3 regions of the Brevundimonas sp. SGAir0440 genome follow, and region 2 is predicted to be linked to each of the others. Evidence: predicted binding sites of a transcription regulator. Region 2 holds the regulator's gene; each other region holds the start of a gene.
What was found. Region 2 encodes LexA, which represses DNA repair genes until DNA is damaged. Its sites were predicted from a motif close to ATGTTCNCNANNTGTTCT; they were not measured.
Positions count from the first base shown of each region.

Region 1: the regulator LexA is predicted to act here: its motif matches at 2,337-2,354, upstream of E7T10_RS15215 (ImuA family protein).
Region 3: the regulator LexA is predicted to act here: its motif matches at 4,554-4,571, upstream of dinB (DNA polymerase IV).

Region 1 is NZ_CP039435.1:3,077,912-3,084,381, reverse strand. Features, by position in the region: gene E7T10_RS15220 (DNA polymerase Y family protein) at 122-1,546, opposite strand; gene E7T10_RS15215 (ImuA family protein) at 1,554-2,309, opposite strand; gene E7T10_RS15210 (hypothetical protein) at 2,563-2,787, shown strand; gene E7T10_RS15205 (DUF1810 family protein) at 2,841-3,224, shown strand; gene E7T10_RS15200 (SOS response-associated peptidase) at 3,250-3,957, opposite strand; gene E7T10_RS15195 (hypothetical protein) at 3,957-4,403, opposite strand; gene E7T10_RS15190 (hypothetical protein) at 4,405-4,641, opposite strand; gene E7T10_RS15185 (YadA-like family protein) at 5,049-6,470, opposite strand, start outside.
Region 2 is NZ_CP039435.1:1,897,150-1,903,619, reverse strand. Features, by position in the region: gene trpD (anthranilate phosphoribosyltransferase) at 1-595, shown strand, start outside; gene trpC (indole-3-glycerol phosphate synthase TrpC) at 592-1,386, shown strand; gene lexA (transcriptional repressor LexA) at 1,505-2,203, shown strand; gene E7T10_RS09330 (ComEC/Rec2 family competence protein) at 2,184-4,301, opposite strand; gene gltX (glutamate--tRNA ligase) at 4,369-5,784, shown strand; gene gltA (citrate synthase) at 5,851-6,470, shown strand, end outside.
Region 3 is NZ_CP039435.1:3,103,121-3,109,590, reverse strand. Features, by position in the region: gene E7T10_RS15370 (hypothetical protein) at 1-275, shown strand, start outside; gene E7T10_RS15365 (error-prone DNA polymerase) at 1,227-4,481, opposite strand; gene dinB (DNA polymerase IV) at 4,592-5,665, shown strand; gene E7T10_RS15355 (alpha-ketoglutarate-dependent dioxygenase AlkB) at 5,662-6,222, shown strand; gene E7T10_RS15350 (exodeoxyribonuclease III) at 6,267-6,470, opposite strand, start outside.

The DNA.
Region 1 (6,470 bases), 1.2 Mb from region 2:
TGGGGAGGGCCATGCAGACATGCTAGTTGTCCGATCAACAAGCGGCAGCCAAGGCCGACGGTCAGCAATTCCGAGACAGCGCGGACCACTCGAGATTGACATTGACCCCGGTCGAAAGGTGTCAGCCGAAGAGCCCGTGGAGCCACCAGCTGAGATCGCCGGTCTGAGACTGTTCGCCATCGCCGCGTCGAAAGACCCAGAAGCGCGCGCCAGCTTCGTCCTCCAGCTGAAAATAGTCGCGCACCGCATCGCGTTCGCCGTCACGCCGCCACCATTCGCCGAAGATCCGCTCAGGACCATCAGCGCGCCTGACGCGATGACGAACGCCGCGCCAGCTGAAGGCGACCGGCGGCTGATCGGGCAGGAGCGCGACAGCCTCGATGGCTTCAGGACGGGCGAGCAAACGCGAAGGGCGCGGCCAGCGACGCGTCCAGGTTTCCGGCACCGGCGGCGCGGTCGGCGGCAGTTTGCGGATCGAGCGTTCGGGCACGTCGCTCTGCGCCGGGGCCATCCGATACAGGTTCTGCGGGCCCAGGCGATTGGCCAGCAGATCGACGAGATCGCCGATGTCCGGCGTCGCCGGGCCGCTTAGATCGCCAGCGGCGGGCGAGCAGTCCAGCGTCAGGACGACCGGCGCCGCCAGGACCATGGCCTCCACGCCGAGGCCAGGATCGATGCTTTCGATCTTGTCGCAGAGCAGGCGTGTGAGCCGCGCGACATCGCGGACGGGGCGCGCTAGGCCGACGCGGATGGCCTCGGTCCGGTTGTCGATCCGTTCAAACCGCAGGTCGAGTCGCGACGCGCCAAGCCCTTGAGCTTCGAGCGCCTCGCTCAGGGCTTCGACCAGTTTCAGCGTGTAGCGTGCCAGGGTCTCGGGCGCGCCGATCGGCTCGGCGAAGACCCGCCGGACCTGGATCAGTTCCGGAGCGTCGATCGGGGTGATCGGCTCCTGGGCGCGACCGTAGGCCTGATCCAGTCGACGGATCAGTTCCGGCCCGAAGCGCAGGGCCAGAGGCGCGCGAGGCTTGGCCTCCAGTTCGCCTATGGTGTCGATCCCCAGACGTCCCAGGCCATCGACCATGTCAGAGGGCAGGCGCAAGGCGCGCAAAGGCAGGCGACGGATGGCAGGCCCTCCGCGCGCGACGACGATCGTTGGTTCGGCGAGGTTGCGGGCCAAAGCATGGGCGGCGCCCCAGGTGTCGGCGAGGGCGGCGTGGGCGCCCAGGCCGACAGCGGCGGTCTGGGCGATCAGATCCTCGAGCAGGCCCTCATCGCCGCCGTAGCGGTGACCGGCCCCGGTGACATCGAGCACCAGGCCGTCCGGCGGGTCGGCGGCGACGATCGGCGCATAGCGGCGCAGCGCCCAGAGGGCGAGCTCGTCCAGAGCGGCCGCATCCCCTGCGGGGTCGAAGGGATGAACGACGAGATCTGCGACCAAAGCCCGGGCCTGGGTCGCGGCCATGCCGGGATGCAGACGATAGGCGCGGGCGGCGGGGTCGGCGGCCAGCACCACGCGTTTGCGGCCTTGGCGCCCGATCAGGACCATCGGCGTATCAGGCGACGGCGCGTCGGGTCCAAGCCGGCGTCGCAGCCGATCGGTCGGCCAGGTGGGGAGGTAGAGCGAGACGACCCGTCTCATCGCAGGCTTCCAGTTCGAAATCCGCGCAGGCTCCGGCGCGGCAGCGGATCAGTTCGACAAACCAGCGCGGGCGGCCGACGCCGGGCACGGGCAGGGGGGCGGAGGGCAGGGCGGTGACCCGCCAGCGGGTGGCGGCGGCGGTCGGCTGGCCGAAGTCCGCCGCCTCGGCCTGACGACGCCATCGTCGCACGGCCAGACCAAGAGAGCCGGTGTCCTCGGCGACCAACTGCAGCCGCCGGGACGCCGTCATGGACAGGCGGGCCACTTCGCCGACGACCGCGCCGAACCCGCCGTGACGCAGGCCGTCCTCGAAGGCGGCCAGCAATCCGGCCTCGTCACCGGCCTCCACATAAATGACCCGGTTCGAGGACAGTCCCGCCTGCTCCAGCGCCGGCGCGAACAGGTCCGGGCGTGTTACGCACCAGAGCACCGGTCCCTGGGTGCGCGCTGCGACACCGGCCGCAAACAATGCGGCGACCGCGCCGTCGATGGCCCCGTCGCCGCCGCCGGCCACCTCATGTAGCGCCCCGAGCGCCAGGCCGCCGGCGGGCAGCCGCCCATCAAGCGCAGCCAGGCCGAACGGCAGCACGCCGCTTGGCGAACGTCGCCCCGCCTCGATGCGGGCGATCTCCGCGCGGAGCGCCTGGAAGGATGGGGAGGCGGCGGACATGATCTCCTGAAACCGATCGCGGTCTGAATGTTCCGCATTTGTTCTTATTCGAGCGAGCGAGAGTCAAGCCGGATCGCAACGGCGTTGTGGATCGCCCTGTGGGCGGCGCCATCCCGGCCCGCTGCGCGTTAGCCCGACGATGATGCAGCCCTTCCGATACCCCACGACTCCGGACGGCCGTTATTTCGTGGTGCGAGGCCGGCTGTGGCGGTGCTCCAATCCAGCCTTGTCGGTTGAGAAAAGGGACGAACGGGTGCGTGATCTGATGTCGGCGCGCCGGGCGGTGCGGACGGCCCTGGCGGCTGAGGATACGGACGCCCTGGCCGCAGCGCGGCGAAACGTTGACAAGGCCAAGGTCGGATTGGGAGAGCGGGGCCCGGTGTGGTGGACCGACGGCTCGCCGGATCTCAATCGACACATGGCGCGAAACACCCCCTATGCGGACTGGTTCGCCGGTCTGGGCGAGACAGGCGAATGACCACAGCACTCGACCGTTTCGTCCTAGCTCAAGACCCCGTGTTCGAAACGGCGATGGCCGAGCTCGCGGCGGGTCGCAAGACAAGCCACTGGATGTGGTTCGTCTTCCCCCAGGCGCGGTCGTTGGGACTGTCTTCGACGGCTGCCTTGTATGGGATCGGATCGCTCGCGGAGGCGCAAGCCTATCTGCTGCATCCCGTTCTAGGGGCGCGTCTCATCCGCGCTGCCCAGAGCGCGACCACAGCGCCGGCGGTTTCGGTGCATCAGCTGTTCGGATCGCCCGATGACCTCAAATTCCGCTCGTCGATGACCCTGTTTGCCGCCGTGGCGCCCGATCCGAGTGTGTTCGATGCGGCGCTCGCACGTTGGGGCCTTTCGCCTGATCCGTTGACCGCAGAACTTGTGTCGATCGCCAGGGCGGGACCGGATCGTCTTTAATCAAATATCGGCCGCTTTACGTGGCCTAGGCGTCGATAACTGACAAAGCGCCGTCGGGCAGCGGGCGCTGCAGCGCCTTGGCCGTCTCCCACGGCGCCGTCATCCAGGCCTCGATCTCGTCGGACTGCGTCAGGATCACCGGCATGGCCTTGGGGTGAACCGCGCCGACCTCGGCGTTAGGTTCGGTCGTCAGAAAGGCGAAGACGTCGATCGTCTCCATGCCGGTCTTGATCTTGCGGACGCTCGTGTGGGCCTGGAGGTGGATGCCGGCGAAGAAGGCGAGCGGCTCGGGTTCGTCTCCCGCGAGCTTGAACCAGACGGGCCGGTATTTTCCGGCCGCGTCCCGGCCCGGTTCGCTGAAGGCGGTGAAAGGCACCAGGCATCGAGATGCCGGCGACAGATATGGGCGCCAATGGCCGGAGCTGGTGTTGCGGACGTTGGTCGTGCCGCTGTCGGGTTCGAACTCGAGGATCTTCTGGAAGTCGACTTCGCCGCCTTTTGCGCGCAACTTGTCGGCGCGCTTTGTGGCATTGTCGAAGATCATCTTCTGGGATGACGGCATGCCCCAGCGCGCCGAAGCCAGAATGCGCTCTGCGCCCTCCCAGCGCACGATCGGCGCGGGATAGTCGGGATAGAGGTCGCTTGGCGCGAGGTTGCCGACAGTCGACCGCATGGCGTTCGCCGCATCCAATATGGCTTGGGGGCCGGAGCGTTGGCGGTACAGGTTGCACATCAGGCTCTGGCCTTTTTCAGAGCCGCAGCCAGGGATTTGCGCTCCGCCTCATAGGTCGTCTCCGCCTCCTGACGCGCCTGATTCAGCGTGGCCTGTTGTTCTTCGAAATCAGCCCTTACCGCCTGATGGCGTTGATCCAGATCGGCTAGCGCCGCCTGCAGCTTTTCGATTTTGGCGGCCTTCGCCTTGGATGGTCCCCGAGGTTTCGCGGGTTTCGCCTTGCCGATCTTGCCGACATCGATCGCAAGCCCGCGCTCGATGACCTCGCCAGGAGAGGCTAGGGCGGCCTCGTAATCCGGTCCGCCGGAAAGCTGGCTCGCCAGGCCGGTTGCGAACAGATCTTGCTTTGAGCCCCAGGCTTCCAAAGCCTTGGGTCGCGAGCTTGTGGCGACGGTGAAGGCATGGAAGCCGTCGGACCAGGTGAAGACCTTCAGCTTGGCCGCCATGTCAGTCGATCAGTCCGCGACGCTGCATGTCCATGATGATGGGATCGGTCAGCGAAGCGATGACCTCCATGTCGAAGGCGTCCTCCGCTTCCATCTCATCGGCAAATGAGCGTGGCGGGTTTTGGCGCAGGGTCGAAAGCCGCCAGGACGACTGGACCACCTGCTGCCGGGCCAGATGCTCGATGCGTTGCAGGCGAACGCCGGCGCGCGATCTGATGAGGGTCTTGCGTGTCGCCATCAGTCGGTCCTCCCGGCCGAACCCTGACACGCAGGCCGACGAATGTGGAGTCGCCATCATAGCAGGCGGCCTCAGAAGCGCCGGTTGCGACTGACCAGAGACGGCGGCTTTCGATAAGCGGCAGGGGTTCAGAACGTCCGACGCTCGTCTGCGATACCCAAGACCGCAGTCGGCGCAAGCGAGGGATGACGTGCGCAGATGGCGCGTCTTTGCCTGAGCATCGTGTGATAACAGTCAGCCAGATCCAACAGTTGCAGACCCGTCAGTCTGTCGCCCGCAGCAATGAAACGCGGCTTCATCTCCTCAAAATCGTCATCGCTCATTGTGGCAGAAGGGGAGGTCTGCATATCGGGCTTGATCCATCTTGGGCCTGAAGGCAGCGGGAGGTTTAGCTCCCCCACTCCGGTTTAGAACCTCCAGCCGATGCCGGCGTTCGCGCCGACATGGTTCTGGGTGTCGAAGGTCGCGCCGGCCCGGAAGACCATGGAGCCGTCGCCCAGGGCGCGGGAGTAGCCCATCGCCATGGCCGATTGGCCTTCGTAGGTGCCGTAGCCGACCGCGAACATCGACTTGCCGCGCTCGGCGATCTGCGGCATCCCGGCCGCCGCCAAAGCCCCCGCCGTGCCGGCGAAAGCCAGCTTTCGCACCTCCTGGACGTTGTAGTTGACCGCCGCCAGCCGCATGTCGGTGTAGGTGTTCGACTGCTGGATCGCTTCGTTCATGCTCTCCCGAAGCTGCAGCATATTGACGGCGTCGGTGTCGGCGACCCCGGCGGCGACATTGCTGACGGTGACCGCCGGCCCGTTGCTGCGACCCAGGACGACGCGGGTCTGACCCTGGTCGGCGTACTGGAGCGAGTTCTGACCCAGGGCCAGGGCGTTGTCGGCCGTAGCCTGGGCCGTTGCGACGGCCTGGTTGGTCTGGAAGAGCTGCGATCCGTTGACGGCTTGCGTGGAGGTGGCCGTCACCGCGCCGGCCGCGACATTGTTCAGCGTCACCGGCGCCGAGACGTCGCCGCCCTGGAAGGTGATGCTGTTCGTGCGTGCACCATTCGCGTCCGTGTCGTACTGGACCGCATTGGTCGCCGCGAAGGCCAGCTCGTAGATCTGGCCGCCGTTGACGGCGTCGGTCGAGCCGGCGGCGATCCGGCCGTTGGCGACATTGTGCAGACCCACCGCGCCGCCGCTGGCGCCGACCAGGGTAAGGTCGTCGGAGCGCACGCCGCCGTTCGGGGTCTCGGGGTCGTCGCTGTCGCTATATTGAACGGGGCCCAGGCTGCCGTTGGCGATGTTGTTCGTCAGATTGGTGATCGCCGTGGTGTTGAGCGCGACCTGAGTGTTGGTCGCGTGCAGCTGCGATCCGTTGACGGCGTCTGTCGAGGTCGCATTGACCTGTCCTGCGGCGACATTGGTGATGGTCGTACCGTTGGCGCCGGCCAGAGTCAGGGTGTCGCGGGTGGTCGTGTCGTAAGAAACGGCGGTCCCGGCCAGGGCGTCCACTCTGTCGGAGACGCCTTGCAACTGGGCGACATTGACGGCGTCCGTCGCGGCCGTGCCCGCAGCGATGTTGGTCAGCTGCCGTTCGGCGCCAGCCGAGCCGAATGAGACCGAACCGACCGACGATTGAAGGCCCGTGACGCCCAGCGCCGCATAGTCGGTCTGGGCGGCGCGATCGGCGACACTGCCTGCGCCAAGGGCAATGCTGTTGTCGGCGTTGGCCTGGGCTTCTGGGCCGACGGCGACGCCGTCCTGACCTTGAGCGGTCGCCGGCGCCAGGTTCGAATTGACGGCCAGATAGACGCTCGACCCGCCCCCGACCGGAGCCGCCGA
Region 2 (6,470 bases):
GATCTGCTTCCTGTTTGCGCCAGCCTATCACGGGGCGATGCGTCATGTCGGGCCGGTGCGGGCCGAGATCGGTTTTCGCACTGTCTTCAACCTGTTGGGACCGCTTTCGAACCCGGCGTCTGCAAGACGACAGGTCATGGGCGTCTATGATCCGCGCCTGCTGGAGCCGCTGGCCGAGGTGCTGGGCCGGCTGGGCGCCACCCGGGCCTGGACCGTTCACGGCCAGGGCTTGGACGAACTGGCGACTTCCGGCCCTACAGAAGTCGCCGAATGGAAGGACGGCGCGGTTCGCCGCTTCCAGGTCACGCCCGAGGACGCCGGTCTGCCGCGCGCCTCTATCACCGACATTCGCGGCGGCGACGCCGAGGAGAACGCCGTCGCCCTGCGCGCGCTTCTAGCCGGCGCGGCTGGCCCTTACCGCGACATTGTACTGCTGAACGCCGCCGCCGCCCTCGTGGTGTCGGATCGCGCGGCCGATCTGGCCGAGGGTGCCGCGCTCGCAGCTGCCGCGATCGATGACGGTCGAGCCGCCGTGGCGCTGGATCGCCTGGCCCGCATCACCTCCACGCCGCTGGAAATCGAAGAGCCCGCATGACCGACGTTCTGGACCGCATCGCCGCCTACAAGCGCGAGGACGTCGCCGCCCGCAAGGCAGCGACTTCACAGGACGCGATCGAAGCCTTGGCCCGCGCCGCATCCGCTCCACGCGGCTTTCGCGCCGCCTTGGAACGTGTAGGCGAGGAAACCGGGCGTCCCGCCCTGATCGCCGAGATCAAAAAGGCCAGCCCGTCAAAGGGCCTGATCCGGCCCGATTTCGATCCGCCGGCTCTGGCCCGCGCCTATGAGGCCGGCGGCGCGGCCTGTCTGTCGGTGCTGACCGATGGCCCCAGCTTCCAGGGCGACGACGCCTATCTAAGCCAGGCCCGCGAGGCCGTCGCCCTGCCCTGCCTGCGCAAGGACTTCCTGGTCGATCCCTGGCAGGTCGCCGAAAGCCGCGCCCTTGGCGCCGACTGCGTCCTGATCATCCTCGCCATGATTGATGACAGCCTGGCCGCTGAACTGCTGTCGGAAGCCGAACGCTTTGGCATGGACGCGCTCATCGAGACCCACGACGAGGAAGAAATGGCGCGCGCCTGTGCGCTCGGCGGCGATCTGGTGGGGGTCAATAATCGCTCGCTGCGCACGTTCGAGGTCGATCTGGAAACCACGGAGCGGCTGTCCATGCTCAGCCCCGTGCGCGCTCTGCTGGTCGCAGAGAGCGGCATCTTCACGCCCGACGACGTGGCGCGCGTCTCGGCTGCCCATGCCCAGGCGATTCTGGTCGGCGAGAGCCTGATGCGTCAGGCTGATGTCGAGGCGGCGACCCGTCAGCTGCTGTCCGTCTGAGCCGAGATGCGGCGGCAAGCCTCGCCGTTAAGTTGACATTAGCAAGGAACACTTACAGAACATCGACAAATGTTCACGGCCCGTTCCGATTCGTCGGCGGGCGCATGAGGGCCTGGCGATGCTCACGCGCAAACAGCACGAATTGCTGATGTTCATCCACGAACGCATCCAGGAGACCGGCGTCTCCCCTTCGTTCGACGAGATGAAGGAGGCGCTCGATCTGGCCTCCAAGTCCGGCATTCACCGGCTGATTACCGCGCTGGAGGAACGCGGCTTCATCCGCCGTCTCGCTCATCGCGCCCGCGCGTTGGAAGTCACGAAACTGCCCGAACAGGCGACGGCCGGCGCGCCGCGCGGTCGCGCCGGGTTCAAGCCCGACGTCATCGAGGGCGGCGGCGGTGTCAGACCTGCGGCCCCGATGGCGGCGAACGACACCCGCGAACTGCCGCTGATGGGCAAGATCGCCGCCGGCACGCCGATCGACGCGATCGAGCATGAAACCGCCCGCTATCCGGTTCCGGAATCGATGCTGGGTTCTGGCGAGCACTACCTGCTGGAGATCGAAGGCGACTCCATGATCGAAGCCGGTATCCTGAACGGCGACATGGTGGTGATCAAATCGACCGACAACGCCGCCTCCGGCGAGATCGTCGTGGCTCTGGTCGAGGGCGAGCAGGCGACGCTGAAACGCCTTCGCAAGAAGGGGGCCTCGATCGCCCTGGAACCCGCCAACCGCAACTACGAAACCAAGATCTACGGCTCCGATCAGGTCGCCGTTCAGGGCAAGCTGGTCGGCCTCATGCGCCGGTATCACTGACCTCCGGATCGGACTGACGCGTCCAGGGGCGGTCGCCGCGAACATCGGCCGTCCACACCGCGCGCCATCGGTTCGGCTCGCCCGAACTGACGCGCCACAACTCCACCGCCCCGCCTCGCGCAAAGTCCACGCCGTCCAGAACAAGGCGATCCTGACAGGCGCTCGGGACTGAGTTGACGACGGCGCGGACGCTGACGACGGGCGCCGCGCGGCATAACATCTCCATCTGATCGGAGCTCGGCGACTTTCGCCCCCACCAGATTGCTACGGGCCCGGCCTCATCGGTGTCCGGTCGACAGGAGAAGCGGCCGCAGATCCAGCCCGTCTCCGACCGGTCCGTCATCGTCAGCCCCCGTCTTCGTGACCAGAGATCGACTGCAAATTCGCGCACGCCAGGCCGCACGACGACCCCCGCCTGACCACGATGAAAGGCGGCGTTCGTCCCGCCATCGCCAATCCAGAGGTCCGGCGTCGGCGCACGCGGCCAGATCAAGACTGCCGCTGCGAACGGCAGTCCCAACCATCGTAGGCGGCCCTGCCACAGGCAGACGAACAGCACGCCCAGAAAGGCGATCGGCAGGACATAGTTCGGCGCGCTGGCGACGGTTCTGACCGCGCCGGGCATTCCCGCCGTCCACGTGCCGATCGCCAGCATCAGATCCACGCCCCATCCCGCGACCGCCAAGAACGGTCCCCCCAGCCCCAAGGGCTCGAACGCTGCGCCTAAGGCCAGCGCCGGCATCAGGATGAAGTCCGCCACGGGCGACGTGCCGAGATTGGCGAGCAGTCCGTACATGGCGGTGCGGTTGAAATGCTGCATGGCGAACGGTCCCGTCGCCAATCCTGCGACGACGCTGGCCGCCACAGCCGCCGTCAACCAACCGCCCAGCCGTTGGACTGCCAGGATCGGCCAGGGCGCCGATATTTCGCGCGGGCGCTTCGGCCAGGCCTCTACCAGGGCGACCAAGGCCGCCGTCGCCGCGAACGACATCTGAAAGCCCGGCGTGACGATGGCTTCAGGCTGTATCGCCAAAACGATGAAGGCCGCGACCGCCAGGCCGTGCATCGTCACAGCTTGCCGATCCAGCAGGATGGCGAGAAAGGCGATGGAGGCGGTGATGGCCGCCCGCTCGGCCGGCGGCGGCGCGCCCGACACCACCAGATAGACCCCGACCGCCGTCAGGCCCGCCAAGGCCGCGACCTTCTTGCCGTGAACTCGCAGGGCCAACCAGGGCCAGGCCGCGACGCCCAGCCGCACGGCGAAGAAGACGAAACCGCCGACGATGGCCATATGCAGCCCTGACACCGAAAGGATGTGCGCCAGGCCGGAATCGCGCATCACATCCATGTCCTCCTGACTGATCCAGGTTTCATGGCTGGTGGTCATTGCCGCCGCGATCCCGCCGGTTCGTTCGCCAAGCCGCGCCACGATCCGTTCGGCCAATGCGAAGCGGGCGCCATTGATCGCCATTTCAAGTCGAAGCCGCCACGGCGGCGGGGCCAGATCGGCTGTACGCGTGTCGCCCAAGGCGAACGCCACGCCGCCCATGCCCTGAAAGAAGGCGTTGCGCCCGAAGTCGTAGGCGCCGGGGCTGGCCGGCGCAGGCGGCGGATTCAGAATGCCGAACAGGCGGATCGCTTCGCCAGGCCGCGGCGGGTCGCCTCGCACCGTCGCCCGCAAGCGCACCGGCGTCTGTTCGGGCGTCAGTCCGCGGATCCAGACCGGCGCGATCACGACCCGCGCGCCGCGCTGCCCTGGGCTGTCGACATCGACGACCCAGGCTTCGATCACGGTCGGTTCGCTGAGGACGGGCGCGATCGGCGCGGCGACGGCTTCGGTGCGCACCTTGGCCGCCGCCAGCCCGCCTGAAACGCAGGCCAGCATCAAGAGCAGCCAGGTCAGGCGCCGCGACCCGCCGCGCCGGCGCGCCGCAACCCACAGCCCAAAGGCCAAGGCGGCGCCCAGCAGCAAGGGCCACAAGACCGGCTCGGCTCGCAGGGCGAAATAGACGCCGCCGCCCGCGCCGAATGCGACCGGCGCCCATAGCCGCCATCTCAGGGTCTGGGCGGCGACCTCGGCGTGCAGCCAGGCGCGCAATCGCGCAGCGGGGGTAGGTTTTGCCGCATCGGGGCGTATAAGGGCCTCGCTTACGGACCCCTCCCCCATGACCCCACCTTCCTCGACTGTCGTCACCCGCTTCGCCCCCTCGCCGACAGGCTATCTGCATATCGGCGGAGCGAGAACCGCTTTGTTCAACTGGCTGTACGCCAAGAGACACGCAGGGCGTTTCCTGATCCGGGTCGAGGATACCGACCGCGAACGCTCGACCGATGAGGCGGTGAAGGCCATTTTCGATGGCCTGAGTTGGCTGGAGCTGTTCGCCGACGACGAGCCGGTGTTTCAGTTCAGCCGGGCCGACCGCCACCGCGAGGTGGTCGATCAACTGCTCGAAACTGGCCACGCCTACCGCGACTTCACCTCGGCCGAGGAGACCGGTCGTCTGCGTGACGAGGCCAAGGCTGAAAAGCGCACTTTCGAATCGCCCTGGCGCGACCGTGAGCCGACCGTGGACGACTTGGCACTGCCGCACGTCGTGCGCTTCCGTCGGCCGAAGGCGACGACGGTTACGGTGGCCGATGAGGTCCAGGGCGACGTGAACTGGTCCACCGACGACCTGGACGATCTGGTGCTGCTGCGTTCGGACGGCGCGCCGACCTATAATCTCGCCGTCGTCGTGGACGACCATGACATGGGCGTGACCCACGTCATTCGCGGCGACGACCATCTGAACAACGCCGCGCGCCAGAGCCTGATCTACGATGCGCTGGGCTGGACGCGCCCGACCTTCGCCCACATCCCCCTGATCCATGGACCGGACGGCGCCAAGCTGTCGAAGCGTCACGGCGCCCAGGCGGTGCATGAGTATGCCGAGATGGGCTATTTGCCCGAGGCCATGCGCAACTATCTGGCCCGCCTCGGCTGGGCGCACGGCGACGACGAACTGTTCAGCGACGCCCAGGCCATTGCATGGTTCGATCTCGGCGGCATCGGCAAGGCGCCGGCCCGTCTGGACTTCGACAAACTGGCCCACGTCAATTCGCACTGGCTGCGCCTCGCCGACGATGAAAGGCTCGCCAAGCTGACGCTGGATGCGCATCTGCAGAAGGGCCACGCCCTGGCGGAGGCGGACGAAGCCCGCCTCCAGCGCGCCATGCCTTTCGTCAAGGACCGCGCCAAGACGATCCTCGATCTGGCCGACCAAACCGCCTTCGTCCTGAAATCGCGCCCGCTGACCCTGGACGACAAGGCCAAAGCGCTGCTGTCCGGTGAGACGTTGGATCGCCTCGCCCGCTTGCGCGAGCGGCTGTCCCTTTTCCAATCCTGGGATGTCTTCGCGCTGGAAGCCGAGCTCAAGGCCTTTGCGGAATCCGAGGGCGTCGGGTTCGGAAAAATCGGCCCGCCGATGCGCGCGGCGCTTACCGCAGGGTCAACATCACCTGATATTGCACGAACTTTGTCGGCTCTTGGGCGCGACGAAAGTCTCGGGCGCTTGGATGATGCGCTGCAACAGACTAAGTGATCACCCACAAACCAAAAAGCGGCCGACGCCTCCCCGCGCCTGGACGTGTGATGCAAAGGGGCATTCATGACTGAACAAGCCAAACCTGCCGGCTCGGCGACCCTGTCCTTCGAGGACAAGACGATCGAGTTGCCGGTCCTTTCGGGCTCTACCGGCCCGGACGTCATCGACATCCGCAAACTCTATGCGGGAACGGGCGCCTTCACCTTCGATCCCGGCTTCACCTCGACGGCGGCCTGTGAATCGGCTCTGACCTATATCGACGGCGACGCCGGCGTGCTGCTGCACCGCGGCTATCCGATCGACCAACTGGCGTCGAAGTCGAACTTCGTGGAAGTCTGCCACCTGCTGCTGCACGGCGAACTGCCGACCGCTGCTCAGTATGAGAAGTTCGAAAACAGCATCACCACCCACACGATGCTGCACAGCCAGTTCGATCGCTTCTTCGAAGGCTTCCGCCGCGACGCCCACCCGATGGCGATCATGGTCGGCACCGTCGGCGCCCTGTCGGCCTTCTATCACGACAGCCTGGACATCCACGATCCGATCCAGCGCGACATCTCGGCCATTCGCCTGATCGCCAAGATGCCCACGATCGCGGCCCGCGCCTACAAATACCATATCGGCCAGCCGTTCGTTTCGCCGCGCAACGACCTGTCCTACGCCGAAAACTTCCTGCGCATGTG
Region 3 (6,470 bases), 1.2 Mb from region 2:
TAGGGCTGTGCCACGGCTATGTGCGACAGCTTCTCGAATTGGGGTTGGTCGCAGAGCCCGCGCCTGGGCCGAAGAGAAGCTTATTTGGCGGTCTTCAGCTTTCAAGTGACAGCGTCGATCAGTTCAGGCGCAGTCTGCAAGAGGCTATTAGTTTCGCCGACGAAGACCAATCTGACTGGGTTCTGCTGCCTCAAGCCCTTGCTGCCATCGGAGGTGCTCACAAACCATTAGGGCCGATATTGCATGTAGCGTTGTCTGGTGGCTTGCCGGAATGATTGAGAGGGCAACGTTTTCGCGGCCTCCTATCGCGCGTTTTCATACACCGTTCGGTCGCGGACGATATCTCTCTTCGCGCAGTGAGTGGAGCGCCGCAGCTTTACTGCATGGGCGAAGGCGGCGTTCGGTGTGTATTGGCCATCAGTGATGAGCAGGACAGAAGTCGAGGAGCTACTCAACTGCTCGCCTCCGGACTTTAATGCTGTGAGGGCTGAGGGCATCTGCTGTCAGCGCCCGGCTGTCGAAGTGCTATCGCGACCCGGCACGTTATGAATTTTGCTGCATCCTTCATATGCACGCGTGAGATCAGCCAATTGACAAAACTTGAGGTCCGATTCGTAGACAAGGAGATGAAGCGACTAGGGTATGATCGCAAGTGTGCAGGGTCTTGGTGGCGGCAGGATTTCTCCGGGCCGAACGGATTGCTTTCCGTTCATATTCGGGGTTTGGAATGCGGCTGAGTTCGGCCTTCCTATGCCAGCTTGGTCGGGGGCTGAGGCCTACGATACTCCCGAGGTCGAAGATGACTTCAGATTTGCCGAGAGGGCGCGCCTGATTTTGGGAACGAGGGCAATGCAGACCAGTTAAAGCGGGGCGGACCAACTTGTTAGTTGGGACCTTCAAAATCTTCGGGAGGTGAGAGATATCTAACTACATGCATTCGCATGAGGAACAGCACCACGCCCACAATCAAGCCGATTTTGACCTGATGATCGATGATACGGATGTCGAAGGCACCGAATATCGCAGCGCTAAAATATAGGCCTGATAGCCGATTTAAATAGGCCCCCCACATTTTTGATTTTAGCGTCCCTTTTATGCGCCATCATCGCTTCTCCCCTTTCAACTTTGTAGCATACGCTTCCCGATAATGGGAGGTGTGGTTCGTTCTTGACGGTGTTTCTCTGACGCCTTCAGCGGCACGCATTTGGGCGGCACCCTAAGCCCAGCTACCGGAAATCCCGCGTCTTCGGTCTGATCGTGTCGAGATTAAGATCTGGAATGTAGATGTCCCGGACTTTGATCGCGCGAGGGGGAGCGTCGCGCGCATCCGGCGACCCGCCGCGATGGAATTCGTCGCCGCGCCCGTGGGGCAGGGGGAAGACCTCGCCCCGGTCGCCGACCGAGGCGAGCAGGGCCGATGCGTCATGAAGTCTGGTCGCGACGATGTGGACGACGTCGCCCTCGCGCTGAACCTTGCCGTCGACGACGAGCATGGAGGCCGACAGCACGATGCGGCGCTGCTGTTCGTAGAGGCTCGGCCAGATGACTAGATTGGCCACGCCGGTCTCGTCCTCGATGGTGATGAACATGACGCCCTTGGCGCTGCCGGGCTTCTGACGAACCAGCACGAGGCCTGCCACGCGCGTCAGCCGACCGTCGCGCATGGCGGTCCCATCGGCGCAGGTCATGACGTGGCGTGACTGCAGATCGCCGCGCAGGAAGCTCAGCGGATGATCACGCAGGGTCAGGCCGATGTGGCTGTAGTCCTCAACGACTTCCCGCCCGGGCGTCATCGGCTTGAGGCCCGGATCGGGCTCGGAGATTTCCGGCTTCTGGTCGTGGGCATCGGCGGCGGCGAATAGGGGAAGGGGCTCATCTCTTAGCCCCTTGATGGCCCAAAGCGCGTCGCGGCGGTCGAGGGAAAGGGCTGGACGGAAGGCGTCCGCCTCCGCCAGGCGGACAAGGCTGGCGACCTGGGCGCCGGCGCGTCGCCACAGGTCATCGACAGAGCGGAAGGCGCCGTCCGTCCGTGCCGCAAGGAGGCGGGCAGCGTCGCCGTTCACCAGGCCGCGCACCATGCGAAGACCCAGGCGGACGGCGAAGCGTCCATCGTCGCCTGCTGGCTCCAGGGTGCAGTCCCAGCGGCTGGCGTTGACGCAGATGGGCCGGATCTCGACGCCGTGCTGCTGGGCGTCACGGACGATCTGCGCCGGCGCATAGAAGCCCATGGGCTGAGCGTTCAGCAGCGCGGCGCAGAAGACATCCGGGTGATGGCATTTAAGCCAGGAGGAGGCGTAGGCGATCAGGGCGAAGGAGGCTGCGTGGCTTTCCGGAAAGCCGTAGGAGCCGAACCCTTCCAGCTGGCTGAAGGTCTTCTCGGCGAAGGCGGCGTCATAGCCGCGCTCGACCATGCCGCTGATCAGCTTGTCCTTGAAATGGCTGACCCCGCCGGTGAACTTGAACGTCGCCATGGCCCGGCGAAGCTGGTCGGCCTCCGAAGCGGTGAAGCCGGCGCATTCGATCGCGACCCGCATGGCCTGTTCCTGGAACAGCGGCACGCCCAAGGTCTTGCCCAACACCTTTTCGAGCTCGGGCTTGGGATAGACGACGTCCTCCTTGCCCTCTCTGCGGCGTAGATAGGGATGGACCATGTCGCCCTGAATCGGGCCGGGACGGACGATGGCGACCTCGATGACCAGATCGTAGAAGGTGCGCGGCTTGATGCGCGGGAGCATGGCCATCTGGGCCCGGCTCTCGATCTGAAAGACCCCCAGCGTGTCGGCCTTGCGGATCATCGCATAGGTCTTGGGGTCCTCCGCCGGAATGGTGGCGAGGTCGAGCGCAATCCCCTTGTGCTCGGCCAAGAGGTCGAAGCCGCGCTTCATGCAGCTGAGCATGCCGAGCGCCAGCACATCGACCTTCATGAACTTCAGGACGTCGATGTCGTCCTTGTCCCATTCGATGACCTGGCGATCCTTCATCGCCGCCGGTTCGATCGGGACCAGGTCGTCCAGGCGGTCGTGGGTCAGCACGAAGCCGCCGGGGTGCTGGCTGAGGTGGCGCGGGGCGCCGATCAGCTGACGCGACAGCTCCAGCGCCAGGCGAAGCCGCCGGTCCTCCAGATTGAGATTGAGATCCGCGACATGCTTGTCTTCGACACCCTCGCTGGAATAGCTCCAGACCTGGGACGACAGGGTCTTGATCAGGTCCTCGCTGAGCCCCAGCGCCTTGCCGACATCGCGCAGGGCGCCGCGCGAGCGATAGCGGGTGACGACGGAGCAGAGGGCCGCATGGTTGCGGCCGTAGGTCTCGAAGATCCACTGCATGACGACCTCGCGCCGCTCGTGCTCGAAATCGACATCGATGTCCGGGGGCTCGCGACGCTCCTGGCTGACGAAGCGTTCGAACAGCAGATCATTGCGGCCCGGGTCGATCGAGGTGATGCCCAGGACATAGCAGACGGCGGAGTTAGCGGCCGAGCCGCGTCCTTGGCACAGAATGTCCTGGCTGCGGGCGAAGCGAACGATCGAATGGACCGTCAGGAAATAGGGGGCGTAACCGAGCTGGCCGATCAGATCGAGTTCGTGCCGAAGCGTCTTGCGCACCCTATCCGGCAGCCCTTCCGGATAGCGCTCGGCGGCTCCGGCCCAGGTCAGCTGTTCCAGCGTCTGCTGCGGCGTCATGCCCGGCGTCGAGACCTCGTCCGGATATTGATACGCCAACTCATCCAGCGAAAACCGGCAGCGGTCGGCGATCTCGACCGAGCGGGCCAGGGCCTCGGGATAGGCCTTGAACAGGCGGTGCATTTCGTGGGGCGGCTTCAGATAGCGGTCCGCATGGCGTTCGCGCCGGAAGCCCAGTTCGTCGATGGTGCAGCCGTGCCTCACGCAGGTGACCACGTCCTGCAACAGGCGTTGGTCAGGATGATGAAAGAGGACGTCGTTGGTCACGACGGTCGGCACGCCGGCCTGGACGGCGAGGTTCGACAGGTCATGCAGTCGCAATGCGTCCCCTGGGCGTCGTCGCAGCGTCAGGGCGAGATAGGCGCCTGCGGGAAAGGTCGCCTTCAGCCGTCGCAGATTGGCGGCGCAGGCCTCGTCCGCCTCGTCCGGAACCAGGATGGCGATCAGGCCCTCCGACCAGTCTTTCAGGTCCGACCAGTCGAGGTGGCATTTCGCCTTGCCGGCGCGGCGTTTGCCCAGGGAGAGCAGGCGCGTCAGTCGGGAATAGGCCGGTCGATCGGTCGGATAGACAAGCACGCCTGTCCCATCGATCAGGTCAAGCCGGCAGCCAACGATCAGCCGTACGCCGGAGGCCTTGGCCGCCTCATGGGCGCGCACGATCCCGGCCAGCGAGTTGCGATCGACGATGGCCAGGGCGTCCAGCCCGCACAGCCGGGCCTGTTCGAACAGCAGCTCGCAACTGCTGGCGCCGCGCAGGAAGGAGAAGTGCGAAGTGGCTTGAAGCTCGACGTAAGACATAGGGATTGAGCGGCTGTTCGATCTCCCCGACAGCACTCCGGCGAGCCGAATGGCAAGCGTCGCCTTGGACAAATGTTTTCTTTTTGTTCTCGTCTTGATATGCAGGCTGCATGTCCGGCGTCGCAACCCGCAAGATCGTCCACGTGGACATGGACGCTTTCTTCGCCTCCGTGGAACAGAGGGATGATCCCGCCCTGCGCGGTCGGCCCGTGGCGGTGGGGCACGCGGCGGCGCGCGGCGTGGTCGCCGCCGCCAGCTATGAGGCGCGGCGGTTTGGGGTGCGCTCGGCCATGCCCTCCACAACCGCCCTGCGCAAATGCCCGGACCTCGTCTTCGCCCCGCCGCGCTTCGAGGTCTATCGCGCGGTCTCGGCGCAGATCCATGCGATCTTTGCGGACTACACCGACCTGATCGAGCCCCTGTCGCTGGACGAGGCTTATCTCGATGTGACGGCGGACAGACGAGGCCTGGGGACCGCCTCGGCGACGGCGGAGGAAATCAGGCGGCGGATCCTCGAGGAGACCGGCCTGACGGCTTCGGCGGGCATTTCGTACAACAAGTTTCTGGCCAAGCTGGCGTCGGACCAGAACAAGCCGAACGGCCAGTTTGTCGTGGCGCCCGGGCGTGGCGAGGCCTTCGTCGAGGATTTGCCGGTCAGGCGCTTCCACGGCGTGGGGCCGGTGACGGCCGCGAAGTTGGAAGGGCTGGGGATCCGCACCGGCGCGGATCTGCGCCGCCAATCCCGAGCCTTTCTCCAGCATCATTTCGGCAAGTCCGGGCCCTGGTATTACGCCATCGCCCGCGGCGAGGACGATCGTCCGGTCAATCCCGACCGGACCCGCAAGTCGAGCGGTTCGGAAACCACCTTCGCCTCCGACCTGACCGATCCGGACGCGATCGAGGCCGGGGTAATGGCCATGGCCGACGATGTCTGGGCCTGGTGCGAGAAGACCGGCAGCCGGGGACGGACGGTCACCGTCAAGGTCAAATGGGCGGACTTCCAGCAATCGACGCGAAGCCGGTCCCTGTCCGAGCCTGTGGCCTCCCGCCAAGCCCTGCACGAGGTCAGTCGGGTGCTGGTCCGGTCCCTTTACCCGCCAAGCCGGGGCGTGCGCCTGGTCGGGGTAAGCCTGTCCAATCTGGAGACGACCGGCGCCGCGGCGAACCAACTGGTCCTGGCGTGACCGAACTATCGCAAATCGACCTGTTCGACGATGCACCCGCGCGCACGCCCGTGGTGGCGGGCTTTGACTATTGGGCCGGCGTCCTGTCGGCGCCTGAACAGGCCGCGCTTGTCGCCGCGCTCCAGACTCTGGCGTTCAAACCCTATGAACATCTGGGCTACCTGGGTCATCGCCGGATCGCCGCCTTCGACCGCGGGGGTGATGGCGCGGGTTGGCCGGCGTTTCTCTCGACCTTAATGGCGCGCTTGGCGGGCCGCCTCGATCTGAACGGCGCGGCCTTTGTGCAGGTTCTGGTCAATGAATATGCGCCGGGCGCCGGCATCGGCTGGCATCGCGACCGCCCCGTCTATGGGGAAATCCTGGGCGTGTCCTTACTTGCGCCCTGCGTGATGCGGCTGCGCCGTCGCCAGGGGACGGGCTTTCTGCGTCGAAATGCGGCGCTGGCGAGCGGCTCGGTCTATCGCCTGTCAGGAGAGGCGCGCGCTGCTTGGGAGCATTCTATCACACCTATGACAGCCTTGCGCTATTCCATCACCTTCCGGACCCTGACGGCTTGACGATTGTTGGGTCGACTGACGTCCAGCGGTCCGGATCGGCTGGGTCAGGCAAGCTCGATCCAGACCGGCGCGTGGTCGCTCGCGCCCTCGGCGCCGCGCACCGCGCGATCGACGCCGGCGTCGGTCAGCCGTTCGGCCGCGAGACCGTTGAGCAGCACATGGTCGATCCGCAGACCGGCGTCGCGGCACCAGGCCTCGCGGAAATAGGACCAGAAGGTCCAGGGCGGCGGATCGTGCGGGAAACGCTC